3 regions of the Streptomyces sp. NPDC058663 genome follow, and region 3 is predicted to be linked to each of the others. Evidence: riboswitches for the same ligand, from Rfam matches in the RefSeq annotation. Region 3 holds a riboswitch; each other region holds the start of a gene.
The links. Region 3 has a riboswitch for thiamine pyrophosphate ahead of thiO (glycine oxidase ThiO). Riboswitches for the same ligand answer to the same signal wherever they lie in the genome.

Region 1 (6,933 bases), on a different contig from region 3:
CAGCAGCGTCGACTTCCCGCTGCCACTGGGTCCGAGCACGCACACGATCCCGTGCGCGGCGACCGCCAGGTCCACCGCGTCGAGCGCCGGGCGCCCCCCGAACCGTACGGTCGCGCCCTCCAGCGAGAGCAGCTGGTCGGTCATCTCAGAACTCCCCGGATACGGATCGGTCGGGCCTCAGGCGCTCCAGCACCAGCAGTGACAGCGCGCACACCACCATCAGAATCGTGCTCAGGGCCATGGCCTGCCCGTAGTTGAGATCGCCGGCCCGCCCCAGCAGCCGGGCCACGGCCACCGGCAGCGTCGGACTGTCGGGCCGGGCGATGAAGACGGTCGCCCCGAACTCGCCGAGCGACACCGCGAAGGCGAATCCCGCCGCGACCAGCACGGCCCGCCGCACCAGCGGCAGGTCCACCTCCCGCCACGCCCGCAGGGGCGACGCACCGAGCACCGCGGCCGCCTCCCGCAGCCGCCCGTCCACCGCGCGCAGCACCGGCAGCATCGTCCGCACCACGAACGGCACGCCCACCAGCGCCTGTGCCAGGGGTACGAGGATCCAGGAGGTCCGCAGGTCCAGCGGCGGCCGGTTGAGCGTGATCAGGAAGCCGAAGCCGACCGTCACCGCGGACACCCCGAGCGGCAGCATCAGCAACGCGTCGAACCCGCGCACCAGCCGTCCCGCCCGCCGGGTGAGCGCGGCGGCGGCCAGGCCGCCGACGACCAGCGCGATGCCGGTCGCGACGACGGCGTACTGGAGCGAGTTGCCGACCGCTTCCAGCGGCGGTACGAGGAAGGCCCCACCGCTTCCGTCCGCGGAACGCAGCGACTGGTAGTACCGGAAGCCGTATCCGCCGGGGCCGTCCAGCGACCGCTCGACGAGCACCCCGAGCGGCAGCAGGATCAGCACCAGCACCGTCAGCAGCACCCCGCCGAGCAGCGCCCACTGCCCGAAACCCCGCGGGCGCCGCGAGGTCTGCGCCGGGTCGATGAGCTTCAGCGCGCTCTCCCGCCGCCGTACGGTCCACGCGTGCACGGCGAGGACCGCGCCGACGGCCGCGAACTGGACCAGCGTCAGCACGGCGGCGGTCGGCAGGTCGAGCAGCTGCGCGGTCTGCCGGTAGACCTCCACCTCCAGGGTGGAGTAGGCGGGCCCGCCCAGGATCTGGACGACGCCGAAGGAGGTGAAGGTGAACAGGAACACCATCAGCGCGGCGGCGGCCACGGCAGGACCCAGCGCCGGCAGCGTCACCCGCCGCCACGCGGTGAAGCGGCCCGCGCCGAGCACCCGGGCGGCCTCCTCCTGCCGGGGGTCGAGCTGGGACCACAGCCCGCCGACGGTGCGTACGACCACCGCGTAGTTGAAGAAGACATGGGCGAGCAGGATGGCCCACACCGTGGTGTCCAGGCGGACACCCCACAGCTCGTCGAGCAGTCCGCCGCGCCCCAGCACGGCCAGGAAGGCGGTGCCCACGACGACCGTGGGCAGCACGAAGGGCACCGTCACCACCGCCCGCAGCAACTGCTTGCCGGGGAAGTCGAGCCGGGCGAAGGCGTACGCGGCGGGCAGCGCCAGCAGCAGCGTGAGCGCGGTCGAGGCGAGCGCCTGCCAGGTGGTGAACCAGAGCACGCCGAGAATGTCCGAATCGCCGAGCACCTCGCCGATCCGCCCGAGCTGCCAGCTGTCACCCACCTTCAGTCCGCGCCCGACGATCGCGACGACCGGCCAGGCGAAGAACAGCGCGAAGAACGCGACGGGCACGGCCATCAGGCCGAGCCGCACCGCGCTCCCGCGCCAGGGGCGGAGCCCGGCGCCCTTGTCGTGGCCACCGGACTGCCGCCTCCGCGAGCTCTCGCCGCTCCGCGGGGCGTCCTTTACTTGGTCACCAGCGAGGACCACGACTTGATCCACTTCTCGCGGTTGTCGGCGATCTTCTTCGGGTCCACCGTCACCGGCTGTCCGGCCTTCGCGCCGAACTTCTCGTACACCTCGGGCAGCTTGGTGCCCTTGACCGCCGGGTTGACGAACATCTTCAGCGGCAGGTCCTGCTGGAACTGCTTGCCGAGGAGGAAGTCGAGCAGCGCCTTGCCGCCCGCCTGGTTCTTCGCCCCCTGAAGCAGCCCCGCGAACTCGACCTGGCGGAAGCAGGTGCCGGTCAGCACGCCGGTGGGCGCCTCGGCGGGACGCGGCTCGGCGTACAGCACCTCGACGGGCGGGCTGGAGGCGTACGAGACGACCAGCGGCCGCTCCGCCTTGGCCTTCTTGCCGCCGGCCGAACCGGAGAACTCCTCGTTGTAGGCCTGCTCCCAGCCGTCGACGACCTTGACGCCGTTGTCCTTCAGCTTCTGCCAGTACCCCTGCCAGCCGTCGTCGCCGTACTTCCCGACGGTCGCCAGGAGGAAGCCGAGGCCGGGCGAGGAGGTCGCCGCGTTCTCGGTGACCAGCAGGTCCTTGTACGCGGGCCTGGTCAGGTCGTCGAGGGTCCGCGGCGGTGCCAGCTTCTTGTCCGCGAAGTACTTCTTGTCGTAGTTCACACAGATGTCGCCGGTGTCGACGGGCGTCACCCGGTGCTCGCCCTTGTCCAGCTGGAGGTCCGCCGGCACGCCGTCGAGACCCTTGGCCTCGTAGGGGGTGAACAGGCCGTGGTCGAGGGCGCGGGAGAGCATGGTGTTGTCGACGCCGAAGAAGACGTCGCCGCGCGGCGAGCCCTTGGTGAGGATCTCCTGGTTGAGCGCGGCCCCGGCGTCGCCGCTCTCCAGCACCTTGACGGTGTAACCGCTCTGCCGGGTGAACTCCTTCAGTACGGAGTCCGAGACGGCGAACGAGTCGTGGCTGACCAGGGTGACGGTCTTGGACTTGGCCCCGTCGCTCTGCTTGCCGGCGTCGGGCTGTGCCCCGCAGGCGGCGAGCGTGCTGACGCCGAGCGCGGCGGCCACCGATATCGCCGCGTACCTCTTGATGGTGCTCACTGGTGAATTCCTCCTGGAAATGACCAGGAAGAGACGCGGCCCTGCCCGCACCGGGAGGATGCGGGCAGGGCGCAACAGCTTGAGTAAACGACCGAACTTCCTACCCAGAATGACCTGGGCAAGGTTCAGAGGGTCTGCAGTGAGGACTGCACTCTCAGCGCTGTGGCGCTCCCCTGTCGGAATATGCGTATGTGCGGCCCAGCGTACAGCCAGGCACGGACCGGTTACCGCTCGGAGGCCGCCAGCTGGCCGCAGGCCCCGTCGATCTCCTGGCCACGCGTGTCGCGCACGGTCACCGGGACCCCGTGGGCGGCGATGGCCTCGACGAACGCCTTCTCGTCCTCGGGCCGCGAGGCGGTCCACTTGGAGCCCGGCGTCGGGTTCAGCGGGATCAGGTTGACGTGCACCCGCTTGTTCTTGAGCAGCCGGCCCAGCCGGTCACCGCGCCACGCCTGGTCGTTGATGTCCCTGATCAGCGCGTACTCGATGGAGATGCGGCGGCCGGACTTCTCGGCGTACTCCCACGCCGCGTCCAGCACCTCGCGGACCTTCCACCGGGTGTTGACCGGCACCAGGGTGTCGCGCAGCTCGTCGTCCGGCGCGTGCAGCGAGACCGCGAGCCGGCACTTGAAGCCCTCGTCGGCGAAGCGCAGCATCGCGGGCACCAGGCCCACGGTGGAGACGGTGATGCCGCGCTGCGACAGGCCCAGGCCGTCCGGCTCCGGGTCGGTCAGCCGGCGGATCGCGCCGACGACGCGCTTGTAGTTGGCGAGCGGCTCGCCCATCCCCATGAAGACGATGTTGGACAGCCGTGCCGGGCCGCCGGGCACCTCACCGTCGCGCAGGGCGCGCATGCCGTCAACGATCTGGTGCACGATCTCCGCGGTCGACAGGTTCCGGTCGAGCCCGGCCTGTCCCGTCGCGCAGAACGGGCAGTTCATTCCGCACCCGGCCTGCGAGGAGATGCACATGGTCACCCGGTCCGGGTAACGCATGAGCACGGACTCCACCAGCGTCCCGTCGTGCATCCTCCACAGCGTCTTACGGGTGGTGTCCTGGTCGGTCGACAGGTGGCGCACGACCGTCATCAGCTCGGGCAGCAGCGCCTCGCGCAGCTTCTCCCGCGAACCGGCCGGGATGTCGGTCCACTCCGCGGGGTCGTGGGCGTACCGCGCGAAGTAGTGCTGCGAAAGCTGCTTGGCGCGGAACGGCTTCTCACCGATCTCGGCCACGGCCTCCTTGCGCTCGGCGGGCGTGAGGTCGGCGAGGTGCCGCGGGGGCTTCTTGGCTCCGCGGGGCGCGACGAAAGTGAGTTCTCCGGGTACAGGCATGGTTCATCCAGTGTCGCAGATGTACGTGAGGGGCCCGCCGTCCTGTGGACGGCGGGCCCCTCACGCGACAACGCAGCAGGTCAAAGCGGCCGTCAGGCGGATCCCACGAAGATCACCATCAGCAGCCAGACCACCGGGGCGGTCGGCAGCAGCGAGTCGAGCCGGTCCATGATGCCGCCGTGTCCGGGGAGCAGCGTGCCCATGTCCTTGATCCCGAGGTCCCGCTTGATCATGGACTCGCCCAGGTCGCCCAGCGTCGCGCTGGCCGCGACCGCGAGGCCGAGCAGCATGCCCTGCCACCAGGTGCCGCCGTCGATCAGCAGCGTCATGCAGAGCACGCCCGCCGCCATCGCGAAGGCGATCGCCCCGAGCAGGCCCTCGCGGGTCTTGCCGGGGCTGATGCGCGGGGCCAGCTTGTGCCTGCCGAAACGCCAGCCGACCGCGTACGCACCGGTGTCGCTGACCACGGTGAGCAGCAGGAACGTCAGCACCCGCTCCGGTCCGTCCCCGGCTTTGAGCATCATCGCGACGAAGGTCGCCAGGAAGGGGACGTAGAAGGCGGCGAAGACCCCCGCGGTGACGTCCTTGAGGTACCCCTCGGGCGGTTCGGTCATCCGCCACACCAGGACCGCGAGCGCGGTGAGGGCCATGGCCACCCAGGCGCCCTCGGGGCCGCGCACGTATCCGGCGACGACCATCGCGGCTCCGCCGACCGCGAGCGGTACCAGCGGGGCCTTGATGCCCTTGCGCTCCTCCAGGCGGGAGGTCAGCTCCCAGAGCCCGACGACCACGGCGACCGCTATGACGCCGATGAACGCGGCCTTCCAGATGTACAGCGATGCCATGATGAGCACGCCGAGACCGAGACCGACCCCTATGGCGGCGCGCAGATCACGGCCCGCCCGCTTCTTCTCGGGTGGCTTGGGAGCCGGGGACGGCGGCGTGGACATGGGCTCCTGCGGCATCTCGTCGCGGAAGCGGGGGCCGCCCTGCGCTGCGAAGCTCTGTGAGCCCGCAGCGGGAACGGCCCCCCGCGTCCGGTCGTCGCGGTCGTCGGCGTCTCTGCCTGCCCCGGGGCGGGCCCCGGGGTACGACTCGGGACCTGACGGGGGACCTGTCTCGGGCACGATGGGCATGGGCCGAGTGTGCTGGGCGTCATGCGTATCGTACGCGGGACCCGCCGGAAGGGGCCCCTGGTCGGGGGCGGTCCCTTCACCGGCATAGCCCGCCCGCGGCTGGGCCCCCCAGGAAGAGTCGTTCATCAGACCTCGAGCAGCTCGGCTTCCTTGTGCTTCAGCAGCTCGTCCACCTGCGCCACGTACTTCGCGGTGGTGTCGTCGAGCTCCTTCTCCGCACGGCGGACCTCGTCCTCGCCGGCCTCCTTGTCCTTGACCAGCTTGTCAAGGGTGTCCTTGGTCTTGCGGCGCACGGCGCGGATGGAGATCCGGGAGTCCTCGGCCTTGTTGCGCGCGACCTTGATGTACTCCTTGCGGCGCTCCTCCGTCAGCTGAGGGAACGTCACCCGGATGATGCGGCCGTCGTTGCTCGGGTTGACGCCGAGGTCGGAGTCGCGGATCGCCTGCTCGATGTTGCGCAGGGCGCTCGCGTCGAAGGGGGTCACCACGGCCATCCGCGGCTCGGGGACCGAGAAGGACGCCAGCTGGTTGATGGGGGTCAGCGCGCCGTAGTAGTCGGCCACGATCTTGTTGAACATCGCCGGGTGCGCACGGCCAGTGCGGATCGCGGCGAAGTCCTCCTTGGCGACCACGACGGCCTTCTCCATTTTCTCCTCGGCCTCGAGGAGGATTTCTTCGATCACCACGTACTCCTGCATGTCTTGAACCGGAACAGCTTCACGCCGAAACGGCTCGAACCGAACAGCTCGAACCGGGAATCACGGACCTGCTGCTTGCGTGCGTCTTCTCCTGCACGGTGTCCGACCGGCAGGACATTGTCCATCCCCCGGCCAGGCCGGGGGCACGAACCCGAAACCGGTCAGGCGCGGGTGCCCTGCGCGTTGACGAGCGTGCCGATCTTCTCACCCTTGACCGCCCGGGCGATATTGCCCGCGGCCAGGAGCTCGAAGACCAGGATCGGCAGGTCGTTGTCGCGGCACAGCGTGATGGCGGTGGCGTCGGCGACCTTGAGGTCGCGGGACAGCACCTCGCTGTACTCCAGCGCGTCGAACTTGACCGCCGCCGGGTTCTTCTTGGGGTCGGAGTCGTAAACCCCGTCGACCCCGTTCTTGCCCATGAGCAGGGCTTCCGCGTCGATCTCCAGGGCGCGCTGGGCGGCCGTGGTGTCGGTGGAGAAGTACGGCATGCCCATGCCCGCGCCGAAGATCACGACGCGGCCCTTCTCCAGGTGCCGTACGGCGCGCAGCGGGATGTAAGGCTCCGCGACCTGGCCCATGGTGATGGCGGTCTGGACGCGGGAGTCGATGCCCTCCTTCTCCAGGAAGTCCTGGAGTGCGAGGCAGTTCATGACGGTGCCGAGCATGCCCATGTAGTCGGAGCGGGCCCGGTCCATGCCGCGCTGCTGGAGTTCGGCACCGCGGAAGAAGTTGCCGCCGCCGATGACGACCGCGACCTCTGCTCCGTCCCGGACGACCGCGGCGATCTCGCGGGCGATGGCG
Region 2 (6,933 bases), on a different contig from region 3:
AAGCTGCTGCTGCTCGTCGCCCTGGTGGGCGGTCTGATCTACGTCGTACGGCGGTTCCTGCCGTCCTCCTCCAGCTCCCCGGGCAGTTCCTCCTCGCGCGACTGGTGAGCTCGCGCGACCGCTGGGGAGGTACCCCGGGCGCACGGTGCCGCGGTCCCTCCAGGGGGTGCGACCTGACCCGCCCCGGCCGCGGGGCGGGTCAGCAGCCCGTACGGGCATTAGCCCGCCGGGGGGAACCTGACACGTGAAAACAACTGAGCCCCCGGGCACGGCAGTTAGGGTGAAAAACCGCTGCCGCCACCCGGGACTCCCGCTTTCCGGCGGCGGCACTGCCCCTCGGGACCCCGGGAGTGCCCCATGGCCACGGCCCAGCCCACCGCACGAGCCACCGCTCGCCCGGCCACCCCACCCACCCGCCGCACCACCCCCTCGGCAGCACGAGCAGCCGTTGTGCCGACCCCGGCACAACCGCCGGCCTCGGCACAACCGCCCGCACAGGCGCAACCGCCCGCGCCGGCACATCCGCCCGCCCCCGCCGACGGCCCCGCACCCACCCTGATCGGATCCGTGCAGCGCGCCCTGCGTCTGCTGGAGGCCGTCAGCGCGCACCCCGACGGCGCGCCCGCCAAGCAGCTCGCCCGCGAGGCCGGGCTGCCGCTGCCCACCGCGTACCACCTGCTGCGCACCCTGACCCACGAGGGATATCTCCGTCGTGAGCAGGGTGTTTTCGTGCTCGGTGCGGCCGCGAGCCGCCTCGGGTGCGCAGGGGCCGGGCAACTCCGCCGCGACGTGGTCGTCGAAACCATGGAGCGCTGGCGCGACACGCTCGGCGTGGCCGTGTACTTCGCCGTCTATCGCGAGGGCGAGATCGAACTGGCGGCCCTCGCCGAGAGCACCGATATTCCCGCGGTCGGGGAGTGGGCGGACTTCCGCGAGACTGCGCACGCCCATGTGATCGGCCAGTGCCTGCTGTCCCAGCTGGACACCCGCTCCCGCCTCGACCACCTCGCCAGGCACCCCGTCGAAGCGATCACTCCCTTCACCGTGCGGGACGACACGGCCCTGCTGGAACGGCTCGCCGCGGTGGAGCGGATGCAGACGATGTGGGAGAGCGAGGAGTACGCGCTCGGCACGGTCTGCGCGGGGATTCCCCTCACCATCGGACAGACGGCCGCCGTGATGGCCGTATCCGTACCCCTCGCGCACGAAGCCAGGCTCGGGCCGGCGGTCGAACGGCTGCGCTATGAAATCAGCGAGGTGGTCCGTTCGCTCATGTTCTCTATCAGTATCTGAAAACTCACTCCTTGTGATCTGTTACTGCTTCCAGCACGATGGCGTCAAGAGGGCCGAAAGCGATTGTTTCGGCCACTTCATCTACGGCAGGGTTGGCGATGCGCGAGTCGGTTCAGGCAGAGGTGATGATGAGCTTCCTCGTCTCGGAGGAGCTCTCCTTTCGTATTCCGGTGGAGCTCATGTACGAGGCGAAGGACCCGTACGCGATTCGCCTGACCTTCCATCTGCCCGGTGATGCCCCTGTGACCTGGGCTTTCGGGCGTGAGCTGCTGGTGGACGGGATCAACGAGCCCTGTGGCGAAGGCGATGTGCACATCTCGCCGAGCGACCCGGACGAGCTGGCCGACGTCCACATCCGGCTCCAGGTGGGCGGCGACCGCGCGCTGTTCAGAGCGAGCGCGGCACCGCTCGTGGCGTTCCTGGACCGTACGGACAAGCTCGTGGCACTCGGCCAGGAGCACACGCAGAGTGACTATGCCGGGTGCCTGGAAAGCGAGCTGGGCCGCATCCTCGCCGAGGAGAACGCCGGTTGAAGTGCGGCCCGGAATAGGCTGGTTCGCGAGGTTTATGGCACGCACGTGACCCCGCGGGAGACCGGCGGGCGGTGCGTCGGGGGCGGTGGCCGGGATCCTTCCGGCCACCGCCTCAGGTCTTCCTGCGGCGCCCGCGCCCGGTCCGTACCGGCGGCGCGACCACGGATGACCCGGAACCGGATGACCCGGAACCGGAGGCCGCCGGGCCGGAGGTCCCCGGACCTGACGCCGCCGGACCGGAAGCGCCCCGGCCGGATGTCCCGGGGCCAAAGGGCCGCAGCCGGGATCCGCCCCGACCGGGTCCCGAGCGGTCCGCCGAGACGACCAGGGCGGCGAGCGCCGTCGTCACCGGCACCGAGGCGACCAGGCCGATGGAGCCGACGAGGGTCCGGACGATCTCCTCGGCGATCAGCTCGCTGTTGGCGACCGTACCCACGCTGCTCTGGGCGATGGAGAAGAGCAGCAGCAGCGGAAGGGCGGCGCCCGCATAGGCCAGGACCAGGGTGTTCACCACGGAGGCGATGTGGTCGCGGCCGATCCGGATGGCCGCCCGGTAGAGGGCGCGCGGGCCCATCCTGGGGTCGGCCTGGTGCAGTTCCCAGACGGCCGAGGTCTGGGTGACGGTCACGTCGTCGAGTACGCCGAGCGAGCCGATGATGACGCCGGCCAGGAGCAGACCGCTCATGTCGATCGACGGGTAGAGGCTGTGGATCAGGCCCGTGTTGTCGTCGATGTTGCCGGACAGGAACGCCCAGCCGATGAAGAGCGAACCGAGCAGCCCGATCAGCAGCAGCGAGATGAGCGTGCCGATGACGGCCACGGAGGTCCGGGCGTTCAGCCCGTGGCAGGCGTAGAGCGCGATCAGCATGATGGCGCTTGCCCCGACCACCGCCACGACCAGCGGATTCGACCCCTGGAGGATGGCGGGCAGGATGAACAGGGTCAGCACCGCGAACGAGGCGACAAGCGCAATCAGCGCCATCACCCCCTTCATCCGGCCGACGAGCACCACGGCCAGGGCGAAGATGCCGGCGAGCAGAGCGAGCGGAAGCTTCCGGTCCACATCGGTCACCGAGTACTGGAGTTCGCGGGGCGCGTCGGGGGCGTACGCGACCACCACACCCTGACCTTCCTGCAACTGCCGTGAGGCGTCCGGCTGGACGATCTCGGTGAAGGTGCGCCCCTTGTCCGACCCCGAGGCGACCTCGATCGTCGCCTTCTTGCAGCTACCCCGGGACGGCCGTCCGGAGGGGTCGTCCGTACCGGGAGGGGCGGTCTGCGGGGGCTGCTGGGCGACATTGGCGTCCTTGCAGTCGATCTCGTCCACCTGGACGACCCGGCCCTGCTGGGTCTGCCGGTCGAAACCGACCCCGGTGCGCTCGTGGGCGGGTGCGCCCCCCGGCCACAGCACGGCGAGCCCGACGAGGACGGCCGTGGCGAACGGAATCAGCACCGCCGCGATCACCTTGCGCAGATGCTTGGAGACGGGGAGGGACGGGCCGTGGCCATGGCTGTGACCGTGGCCGTGGCCCGGCGCGGGAGCGGGTGGGGTCGGGGGGCCCTGAGGCGTCGGCGGGGGCGTCGGCTGCGGGGGCGGCTGTGGTGGGGTCACCGCACGATCATCGCAAGAACGGCAGGGGCCCTCTGTTCAGCGCGGCCGGGGTGGCGCTAGCGTGGGGGTCAAACCTTTGTACACGCGGGAGCTCGGAGCACCGGGCTGAGAGGGCGCTGACCTCCGTACACCCATGTACGGACACGGCTGCGTCGACCGCCGAACCTGTTACCGGGTAATGCCGGCGTAGGGAGTAGGTCTCATGACCACCATGGATGCACGCACGCCTGCCCACGGCGAGAACAGCACGGCCGGGGCCGAGCGGAAGCCCGGCTGGCACAAGGGGTACGTCGAGGGCTCGCGCCCCGACCTGCGGGTGCCGGTCCGTCAGGTGCACCTCACCAACGGGAAGGACGTGACGCTCTACGACACGTCGGGCCCGTACACCGACCCGACGGTCGAAACGGACGTGCGGCGCGGGCTGTCCCCGCTGCGGGAGAACTGGATCATCGGCCGCGGTGACACCGAGGAGTACGCCGGACGCCCGGTGCGTCCCGAGGACGACGGCATCAAGCACACCTCGCCGCGCGGCGGGCTCCGCAACCTCGACGCGGTCTTCCCCGGCCGCCCCCGTCAGCCCCGCCGGGGCCGCGACGGGCAGGCCGTGACGCAGCTCGCGTACGCGCGGCGCGGCGAGATCACGCCGGAGATGGAGTACGTGGCGATCCGGGAGAACGTCGCACCCGAAGTCGTACGGGAGGAGATCGCGGCCGGCCGTGCCGTGCTGCCGGCGAACGTGAACCACCCGGAGATCGAGCCGATGATCATCGGCAAGCGGTTCCTGGTGAAGGTGAACGCGAACATCGGCAACTCCGCGGTCACCTCCTCCATCGAGGAGGAGGTGGACAAGATGACCTGGGCCACCCAGTGGGGCGCCGACACGGTCATGGACCTGTCCACCGGGCGCAACATCCACACCACCCGCGAGTGGATCCTGCGCAACGCCCCCGTGCCGATCGGCACCGTGCCGCTCTACCAGGCACTGGAGAAGGTCGACGGCCGCGCCGAGGACCTGAACTGGGAGATCTACAAGGACACGGTCATCGAGCAGGCCGAGCAGGGCGTGGACTACATGACCGTCCACGCGGGCGTGCGCCTCGCGTACGTGCCGATGACCGCCCGCCGCAAGACCGGCATCGTCTCGCGCGGCGGCTCGATCATGGCGGCCTGGTGCCTGGCGCACCACAAGGAGTCGTTCCTGTACGAGAACTTCGAGGAGCTCTGCGAGATCCTCGCGGCGTACGACGTGACGTACTCGCTCGGCGACGGCCTGCGGCCGGGCTCGATCGCGGACGCCAACGACGAGGCCCAGTTCGCCGAGTTGAGGACGCTCGGGGAACTGAACACGATCGCCAAGCGTTTCCACGTACAGACCATGATCGAGGGCCCGGGACACGTCCCGATGCACAAGATCAAGGAGAACATCGACCTCCAGCAGGAGATCTGCGAGGAGGCGCCGTTCTACACGCTCGGCCCGCTGACGACCGATGTGGCCCCCGCCTACGACCACATCACCTCCGGCATCGGCGCCGCGATGATCGCCTGGTGGGGCACCGCGATGCTCTGCTACGTGACGCCCAAGGAGCACCTGGGGCTGCCCAACCGGGACGACGTGAAGACCGGCGTCATCACCTACAAGATCGCCGCGCACGCCGCCGACCTGGCCAAGGGGCACCCCGGTGCCCAGGAGTGGGACGACGCGCTGAGCGACGCCCGCTTCGAGTTCCGGTGGGAGGACCAGTTCAACCTGGCTCTCGACCCGGACACGGCGCGGGAGTTCCACGACGAGACGCTGCCCGCCGAACCGGCGAAGACCGCGCACTTCTGCTCGATGTGCGGTCCGAAGTTCTGCTCGATGAAGATCTCGCAGGACATCCGGCGGGAGCACGGCGGGACGCCCGAGGAGATCGAGGCGGGCATGGCGGAGAAGTCCAAGGAGTTCGCCGCCGCGGGCAACCGGGTCTACCTGCCGATCGCGGACTGAGCACCGGCGCCATTGGGCACCGGCGCCACTGAGTCCCGGCGCCACTGAGTCCCGGCGTCCCTGAGCCCCGGCGTCCCTGAGCCCCGGTGTCCCTGAGTCCCGGTGTCCCTGAGTCCCGGTGTCCCTGAATCCCGGTGGAATCTGCGGCTCCGGGCCACTCCCGTCACTCCGGTTTGTGGTCCGGGCCGCCGTAGTCGGGGCTGGAGAAATCCGGACTGGAGAAGCTGGGGCGGGTCTTGTGCCCGTTGCTGTTGCCGCTGTTCTCGCTGGGGCTGCTGAAGTCCGGGCGGGAATAGCCCAGGCCGGGGATGCGGCCCGTCCGCCGGGGCGGGGCGGGGGCGGACTCGGCAGCGGGCTCGGACGGCCGGGTGAGCGCGTCCCGCAGGAAGGGGACGATGCCCCGTTCCAGCAGGGCGTGCTTCCAGGCTTCCCTGGCGCGGTCGATCTCCTCGGTGCCGCGGTCGTGGCGGCCGACCAGGACCGCGGTCGAGCCGTTGCGCAGGGCGGTGAAGAGCAGTCCGATCGCCGCACCGAGCAGGCCCGCCGCGGTCAGCGCGCCGAACACCCAGCCGGCGGTCACCAGCGCGTCGGCCGCGGCGGGTTCGGGCTTGAGCATTCTCAGCAGATAGCCGATGAGCAGCAGCACCACGGCGGCGACCCCGGCCAGTACGGGGGTCAGCACCGCGACGACCGCGACCGCGCCCGCCCCCGAGGTCTCGGCGTGCTCTCCCATCCCGGGCGGGAGCAGGCCGCCTGCCACGGGCAGGGCGGGGGCGCGCAGTTCGCGGCGCACCTTGACGTAGTGGTCGTACTCGGCCGAGGCGTGGCCGGCGATTATCTCTCTGGCGTTGAGCGCCGCGGTGCGCAGCTGCTCGCTGTTCAGCCGCTGCTCCAGCGCGGCGAGGTCCGGGCGTTCGTGCACGGTGCGCAGTGCTTCGTCGAGGGTCCGCTCGAACTCCGGGCGGTCCTCGGCCAGCAGATGCGGAACGCTGTTCATGTGCATCCCCCGATGCTCCGTAGGGCCGGGTTGCCCGCTTCGGTGGGGCAGTTGGGCGGAAACGGAGGAGAGCCTGCTACGGATAACCCGATGGTAGAGCGCCTACGTCACGGGGTGACAGGGGGTTTCCGGAAATTGGTCCGGCGCAGGGAGCGCGTTCGTAGGATGTACGACTTCCCGCGTCACGCTCCGTCATTCAACGGCAATTGCACGACCAGCAGCTTTCCGGCCATGGTCACCCCGCCGTCCATCGCGATGGCCAGTCCGTCCGCGTACACGTGCGGACCTTCGACCACCGGCCCCGAGCTGCCCTCTCCGTCCCCGGCGTCCTCGCCGCCGACCTCGCCGAGCAGGTACGGAATCGGGCTGTGACCATGGACGATGCGCTCGCCGCCATATGCGGCCAGCAGTTCCCTCACGGCATCGGCACCGCCTTCGTCACGGAAAGCGAAGCGCTTGGTGAATTTGCGGAAGACGTCCCAGCACTCGTCCGCGTCGTTGCGCGTGAGGATGG
Region 3 (6,933 bases):
CGTCGAGCAGCGGCAGCATGTGCTCCCTGACCTGCGCGTACGCCTCGGAACGAGGGCGTCCGCCGGTCGCCGAGCCGGTGTGCACGACAACCCCGAGGGCGCCGATGGCACGGGCCCTGCGCAGCGAGTGACGCAGCGACTCCACGGACTTCTCGACGGTGGCCTCGGTGTGCGAACCGAAGTTGATCAGGTACGGGGCGTGGACGTACGCCGGAATGCGCTCGGCGGCGCAGGCGGCCCGGAACGCCGCGTCCTGGGCCGGGTTCCCGGCCGGGGTGGCCCAGCCGCGCGGATTGGCGACGAAGACCTGGACGGCCTCGGCGCCCATCCCGCGGGCGTACGGCAGCCCGGTGGTGGCGAGCCCGCCGGCCACCGGGACGTGACCGCCGACGGGGTTGCGGGAGGCGGGGAGGGCGGCGGGGAACCGGGCGGCGAACTCTGCGGAAGTCTCTGTGGTGCTCATCGCCTCCCAGGATGCCGCACGGCCCCCGGCACCTGCCCCGGCCCCCCGGCACCTGCCCCGGCCCCCCGGCACCTGCCCCGGCCCCCCGGCACCTGTCCCGGGCCCCCGCAGCTGCCCCGGGCCCCGTACCTTTGGGGCCCGTCGCGCCTCTCGGGCCCGTTACAGGATCTTCGTCGTGACGGTGATCGTGCTGCCCTCGGCGGCCTGCCCGCCGCCCTCCACCGACTGCTTCTCGATCACCTTGCTGAAGGAGAGCAACGGCCGGTCCACCTGGACCGCGAAGCCCGCCGCCGTGAGGATGCGGGTCGCCTCGTCCGCGTGCTTGCCGACCACATCGGGCACCGCGACCATCCTCGGGCCCTTGGAAACGGTGAGCGTGACGCGTTCGTCCTCGCCGAGCCGGGTGCCCGGGGGTACCGACTGGCGTCCCACCGTGCCCGCAGGCGCGGGAGAGTTGACCTGTCCGGGAGCCACGTCGGCCTTCAGGCCGAGGTCTTCGAGGACCCGGGTGGCCTCCTCCACGGACCGGCCCGTCACCTCGGGGACGTCCACCGGGGAACCCTTGCTGACCACGAGCGCGACCGCGGTGTCCGGGGAGCGTCCGGTGCCGGCCCGCGGGTCCGTGCTGATGACGGTGCCCAGCGGGACGTCCTCGCTGAACGCCTTCGTCACGACACCGGGCGCCAGCCCCGCGTCCTTCAGCGAGACCCGGGCCCGCTGCAGCGGCATCCGCCTGAGGTCGGGCACCTTGACGATCTCGGGGCCGCGGGACAGGACAAGGGTCACCGAACCGTTGTTGCGGATGCGTGCGCCCGGTGCCGGTTCGCTGTCCATGACGGTGCCGCGCGTGACGGTGTCGCTGAACTTCCGCCGCACCTCCCTCACGTCGAGACCGGCCGCCTCCAGCTTCTGGCGGGCCCCGCTCTCCGACTGGCTGAGCAGCGCCGGGACCTGGGTGAACTGGCCCGAGTTGATGTACCAGACACCGGTTCCCGCGCCCAGGAGCAGCAGCACGCCCGTGACCAGGGCGACCAGCCGGCGTCTGGTGGTCGCGGGCCGCCAGGTGCGCCGCCGGGGCGGCTCGGGCTCGGCGGGCAGCGGCACCCGCAGCCGGCTGGTGTGCTGCTCGGTGGGCAGTGCGCGCGGGAGCACGCTCGTCCGCTCCTCGGGACCGGCCGCACCCGCACCGCCGTCCGGCTTCGCCTGCGGAGGAACCAGGTCCAGCTGCTCGTCGGAGAGCGCGGCCCGCGCCTCCTGGGCCTGCCCGAGCAGGGCGACCGCGTCGTACGGGCGGGCCTCGGGGTTGCGGACGGTGGCACCGGCCACCAGCTCGTCCAGTTCCAGGGCCAGTCCTGGGACGGCGGCCGACGGCGGCGGGACGTCCTCGTTGAGGTGCTGGTAGAGGACCTGGGCAGGAGTGCCGCCGGAGTGCGGCTTGGCGCCGGTCAGCATCTCGTACAGGACCACACCGCAGGCGTACACGTCGGCGCGGGTGTCGGCGCTGCCGTGCTCGATCTGCTCCGGCGCGAGGTAGGAGACCGTGCCGAGGACCGATCCCGTGGTGCTGGTGACCGTGTCCACGGCGCGTACGAGACCGAAGTCGGCGACCTTGACCCGGCCGTCGTCCCCGATCAGGACGTTCTCCGGCTTCATGTCGCGGTGGACGAAACCGGCCCGGTGGGCGGCGCCGAGGGCGGCCAGCACGGGCTCCAGGATGTCGAGCGCGGCCCGCGGCCGCAGCGCTCCGCGCTCGCGCAGCACGTCGCGCAGGGTGCAGCCGGCGACGTACTCCATCGCCAGGTAGACGTACGACCCGTCGGTGCCCTGGTCGAAGACCCCGACCACGTTCGGGTGGGCGAGGCGGGCGACGGACTTCGCCTCGCGGATGAAGCGGTCGACGAAGGAGGAGTCCGCGGCGAGGGCGGGGTGCATCACCTTGAGGGCGAGCTCGCGGTCGAGGCGGGTGTCGACGGCCCGGTAGACCGTGGCCATCCCGCCGACGGCGATGCGTGCCTCGACGCGATAGCGGCTGTCGAGCAGGTGCCCGACGAGGGGGTCCTGAAGGGTCGTGTCCACGGAGGGAGTCTACGAGGGGCGGGTGCGGCCCGGACGGGGTGCGGGGGCCGGGACCCGGACTGAAGCCGACCTGTAACAGGCCGGTGGCACCCCTGCCGCGCCGCAGATGAGGACGCGGCAGGGGTGCCGGGGCGGGCTCCCGCAGCCCGGGGTGCCCGTGCACGGGGCTCCCGCGCACGGGGCTCCCGCGCACGGGGGCCCGGGGGCGGGCTCCCGCGGCGCGGGCTGCCCGCCAGCGGGCTCAGAACGCCGGGCGCTCCGGGTCGAAGTCCGCGACGCCGGACTCCGGCGAGGAGGCCAGGGCGAACCGGCGGCGCGGGATGCGCCCGGCCCGGTGCGCGAGCCGGCCCGCCTCCACCCCGTGGCGCATCGCCTCCGCCATCAGCACCGGCTCCTGCGCCCGCGTCACCGCGGAGGCCAGCATCACCCCGGCGCACCCCAGCTCCATCGCCAGCGTCGCGTCGGAAGCCGTGCCCGCACCGGCGTCGAGGATCACCGGCACCCCCGCCCGCTCCACGATCAGTTCGAAGTTGTGCGGGTTGCGGATGCCGAGCCCGGAGCCGATGGGGGAGCCCAGCGGCATGACCGCCGCGCACCCCACGTCCTCCAGCTTCCGCGCCAGCACCGGGTCGTCGTTGGTGTACGGCAGAACGGTGAAGCCGTCGTCGACCAGCGTCTCCGCCGCGTCCAGCAGCTCCACCGGGTCCGGCAGCAGGGTCCGCTCGTCGGCGATGACCTCCAGCTTCACCCAGTCCGTACCGAGGGCCTCCCTGGCCAGGCGGGCGGTCAGCACCGCCTCGCCCGCCGTGAAGCACCCCGCGGTGTTGGGCAGCACCCGGATGCCGAGCCGGTCGAGCACGGACAGCACGGAGCCCTGCACGGACGGGTCGAGCCGCCGCATCGCCACCGTGGTCAGCTCGGTGCCCGAGGCGATCAGCGACCGCTCCAGCACCTCCAGGCTGGGCGCCCCGCCGGTGCCCATGATCAGCCGGGACGAGAAGGAGAGGCCGCCCAGTGCGAAGAGATCGTCTGCCATGGAACGTCAGCCTCCCTGGACCGCGGTGAGTACTTCGACGCGGTCGCCGTCGGCCAGGGCGGTGGCCGCCCACCGCCCGCGCGGGACCACTGTTTCGTTGAGCGCCGCGGCCACGCCCGCGCGGGCGCGCGTGAGCGAGGCGACGACGGCGTCGAGGGTCGTGCCGGCGGCCACTTCGTGCCGTTCGCCGTTCACGGACACGGCCAGGGCTGTCGTACGGCTCATGCGGGCTGCTCCTCACGTACGGCCGACGGGGCCTGCGGGGTCGGCGGGGTGCTCGCGGGCGCGGGGGTGAAGCGGCGCGGGGAGAAGGGGCGCAGCGCGTCGGGCAGTGCGCCCGTGGTGAGCACCTCCGCCATGGCGTCCCCGGTGACCGGGGTCAGCAGCACCCCGTTGCGGTAGTGCCCGGTGGCGAGCAGCAGACCGGGCAGGGCGGTCGGTCCGAGCAGCGGGGCGTTGTCCGGGGAGCCGGGGCGCAGGCCCGCCAGGGTCTCGGTGAGCGGCAGTTCGGTGATGCCGGGCACCAGCTCGTGCGCGTCGCGCAGCAGCTCGTAGACGCCGCCCGCCGTGACGGTGGTGTCCCAGCCGAGCTCCTCGGTGGTGGCGCCCACGACGAGCTCACCGTTCTCGCGCGGCACCAGGTAGACCTGGCTGCCGCGCACCACGGCCCGCACCGTACGGCTCAGGAACGGCGCGTACCCGGGCGGCACCGTCAGCCGCAGCACCTGTCCCTTCACCGGGCGCACCGGCGGCAGCACCTCCTCAGGAACTCCGGCGAGCCGCCCGCTGAGCGACCCCGCGGCCAGTACCACCTGGCCGGCGACGGCCTCGGTGCCGTCGGCCAGCAGTGCGCCCGTGGCCCGCCGGCCCGTGACCGAGAGGCGTTCGGCCGTGGTCCGGTGCAGGACCACTCCGGCGCGCTCGCAGGCCGCCAGCAGGGCCGCCGCCAGCAGCCGCGGATCGATCTGGTGGTCACCGTCCACCCGCAGCCCGCCGCGCACGCCCGGCGCGAGCATCGGCTCGAGCCGGCGGCACTCGCGCCCGCTCAGCCACTCCGACTCCAGACCGGACCGCCGTTGCAGGGCGTGCAGTTCCCGCAGGTGCGTCCGGTCGTCGGCGTCCAGGGCGACGGCGAGTGTGCCGCACGCGCGGTAGCCGGTGCGCAGGCCGCTCGCCTCCTCCAGTTCGGCGACGAAGTCCGGATAGCGGCGTGCGGAGGCCAGGTTGAGGGCGAGCAGGGTCTGCTCGCCGTAGTGGAGTTCGGTGACGGCGGCCAGCATCCCGGCCGCCACCCGGGCGGCGCCGCCGCCGGGGGCGGGGTCGGCGAGCGCGGTGCGCAGCCCGCGCTGGGCGGCCCGCCAGGCCGTGACCAGGCCGATGATGCCGCCTCCGACGACCAGGACGTCGTAAGGCCTTCTCACAGAGGTGTGCATGGGCGTCCAGCCCCTCCCTTCGCCGGCATGACCCGGATCAGGTTCGTACGGTCGGAGGCCGGTGCAGCCTCCCTCTCAGCCCGGTCCGCCGGGCTCCCGTGAGTGCTTGTACGGTGGCCACCCTAATCCTTGGTTCAACAAGATGTGAGGGGAGCTGTCCCCGTGCCCCGTTCGCTCGACGGACTCGTTCTCGCCCCGGTCGCCGACCAGGCGCCGGGGCAGGTCGGTACCCGCACCCGGTTCACGTACCACGAGCGGGACGGCCGGATCTGGGCCGAGTACGCGGGCGGCGACGTCGTCCGGGGACACCTGGTGGGCACGCGCGCGGGGGACCGGCTCGACTTCCGGTACGTACAGCTCAAACGGGACGGCACCACCTCCTGCGGGCACTGCCTGTCCACGGTGGTGCTCCTTGCCGACGGCCGCGTTCGGCTGGAGGAGAGCTGGGCATGGGAGTCCCAGGAGGGCAGTGGCACGAGCACGGTCGAGGAGCTCCCGGCCATGGGGCCCGGACCGGGAACGGTCCTGCCGGAGGGCCGCTTTCCTGACGGGAAGTCAGATACGTAAGGTGGTCGGGTGAGCGAGCAGAAGCGCATCGTCGTGGTCGGCGCGGGCATGGCAGGGGTGCAGACCGCTGTCGCCCTGCGCGAGCAGGGTTTCGGCGGCCCCGTCGTACTGATCGGCGCCGAGCCGCACCGGCCCTACGACCGGCCGCCGCTGTCCAAGGCGGTGCTGCTCGGCAAGGCGGAGGGCTCCGCCTTCGAGGTCGACTTCGAGGCGCTCGGCGTCGAGCTGCGGCTGGGCACCGAAGTCACCGGCGTGCGCCCGGCGGACCACGAGATCGACACCACGGCAGGCCCCGTCCCGTACGACGCCCTGGTCCTGGCCACCGGCGCGGACCCCGTCACGCTGCCGGGCACCGTCGGCGTCCCCGGCGTGCACCTGCTGCGCACCCTGGACGACGCGCGGCAGCTGCGGCCCGTGCTGGACGCCCAGCAGGACGTGGTCGTCGTCGGGGCGGGCTGGATCGGCGCGGAGTTCACCACGGCCGCCCGCGAGGCCGGCTGCCGAGTGACCGTTGTGGAGGCCGCCGACCGGCCGCTCGCCGGAACGATGCCCGCCCCGGTCGCCGCCCCGATGGCCGCCTGGTACGCCGAGTCGGGGGCCGATCTCCTCACCCACGCGCGCGTGGCCGCGGTCGAGCCGGGTGCGGTGCTGCTCACCGACGGCCGCCGCATCCCGGCCGGCGCCGTGGTCGTCGGCATCGGCGCCCGGCCCACGACCGCCTGGCTGGCGGGCTCCGGCATCGAGCTGGGCCCGGAAGGCTCGGTGACCGCCGACGAACACCTGCGCACCAGTGCCCCCGACGTGTACGCGGTCGGGGACTGCGCCTCCTTCCCGTCCCGCCGCTACGACGCCCGGCTGCTCGTCCACCACTGGGACAACGCGCTCCAGGGCCCCCGGACGGTGGCCGCGAACCTCCTCGGCGGCGCTCCCCTGGCCTACGATCCGGTGCCGTACTTCTGGTCCGAGCAGTTCGGCCGCTTCGTGCAGTACGCGGGCCACCACGCGGGGGCCGACGAGACGGTGTGGCGCGGCGACCCCGCCACCCCCTCCTGGTCCGTGTGCTGGCTGCGCGAAGGGGTACTGGTGGCGCTGCTCGCGGTGGGCCGCCCCCGCGACCTGGCGCAGGGGCGCAAGCTGACCGAGGCGGGCGCGGTACTCGATCCGGAGTCGGCGGCCGACCCTTCCGTACCGCTGAAATCGGCCGTGCGGCAGGCGTAGGGCCCGTCCGGCGGAAGCTCCGGGGCCGGGTTCGCGGGGCGGCCGGGGCGCGGGGGCGGACCCGCCGGGGTCCTCGGGGCGGGTCGGTCGGGGACCTTGTGGCGGCCGGTCGGGGTTTTCGGGAAGGGTCGGTCGGGGTC

Region 1: it holds a riboswitch for thiamine pyrophosphate, as region 3 does, so the genes downstream of both, ACFWVV_RS03670 (thiamine ABC transporter substrate binding subunit) here and thiO (glycine oxidase ThiO) in region 3, are expected to answer to the same signal.
Region 2: it holds a riboswitch for thiamine pyrophosphate, as region 3 does, so the genes downstream of both, thiC (phosphomethylpyrimidine synthase ThiC) here and thiO (glycine oxidase ThiO) in region 3, are expected to answer to the same signal.

What each region holds. Positions count from the first base shown of each region.
Region 1 is NZ_JBHXRV010000003.1:175,937-182,869, reverse strand. Features, by position in the region: gene ACFWVV_RS03680 (ABC transporter ATP-binding protein) at 1-144, opposite strand, end outside; gene ACFWVV_RS03675 (ABC transporter permease) at 146-1,765, opposite strand; gene ACFWVV_RS03670 (thiamine ABC transporter substrate binding subunit) at 1,873-2,967, opposite strand; TPP riboswitch at 3,047-3,152, opposite strand; gene rlmN (23S rRNA (adenine(2503)-C(2))-methyltransferase RlmN) at 3,192-4,298, opposite strand; gene ACFWVV_RS03660 (phosphatidate cytidylyltransferase) at 4,391-5,560, opposite strand; gene frr (ribosome recycling factor) at 5,560-6,117, opposite strand; gene pyrH (UMP kinase) at 6,294-6,933, opposite strand, start outside.
Region 2 is NZ_JBHXRV010000009.1:19,889-26,821, reverse strand. Features, by position in the region: gene ACFWVV_RS08600 (DUF5326 family protein) at 1-108, shown strand, start outside; gene ACFWVV_RS08595 (IclR family transcriptional regulator) at 358-1,293, shown strand; gene ACFWVV_RS08590 (SsgA family sporulation/cell division regulator) at 1,392-1,826, shown strand; gene ACFWVV_RS08585 (YibE/F family protein) at 1,939-3,438, opposite strand; TPP riboswitch at 3,513-3,648, shown strand; gene thiC (phosphomethylpyrimidine synthase ThiC) at 3,641-5,422, shown strand; gene ACFWVV_RS08575 (hypothetical protein) at 5,586-6,425, opposite strand; gene ACFWVV_RS08570 (metallophosphoesterase) at 6,602-6,933, opposite strand, start outside.
Region 3 is NZ_JBHXRV010000049.1:3,468-10,400, reverse strand. Features, by position in the region: gene ACFWVV_RS29775 (deoxyribonuclease IV) at 1-463, opposite strand, end outside; gene pknB (Stk1 family PASTA domain-containing Ser/Thr kinase) at 623-2,539, opposite strand; gene ACFWVV_RS29765 (thiazole synthase) at 2,781-3,575, opposite strand; gene thiS (sulfur carrier protein ThiS) at 3,582-3,800, opposite strand; gene thiO (glycine oxidase ThiO) at 3,797-5,008, opposite strand; TPP riboswitch at 5,006-5,118, opposite strand; gene ACFWVV_RS29750 (hypothetical protein) at 5,171-5,575, shown strand; gene ACFWVV_RS29745 (NAD(P)/FAD-dependent oxidoreductase) at 5,624-6,793, shown strand.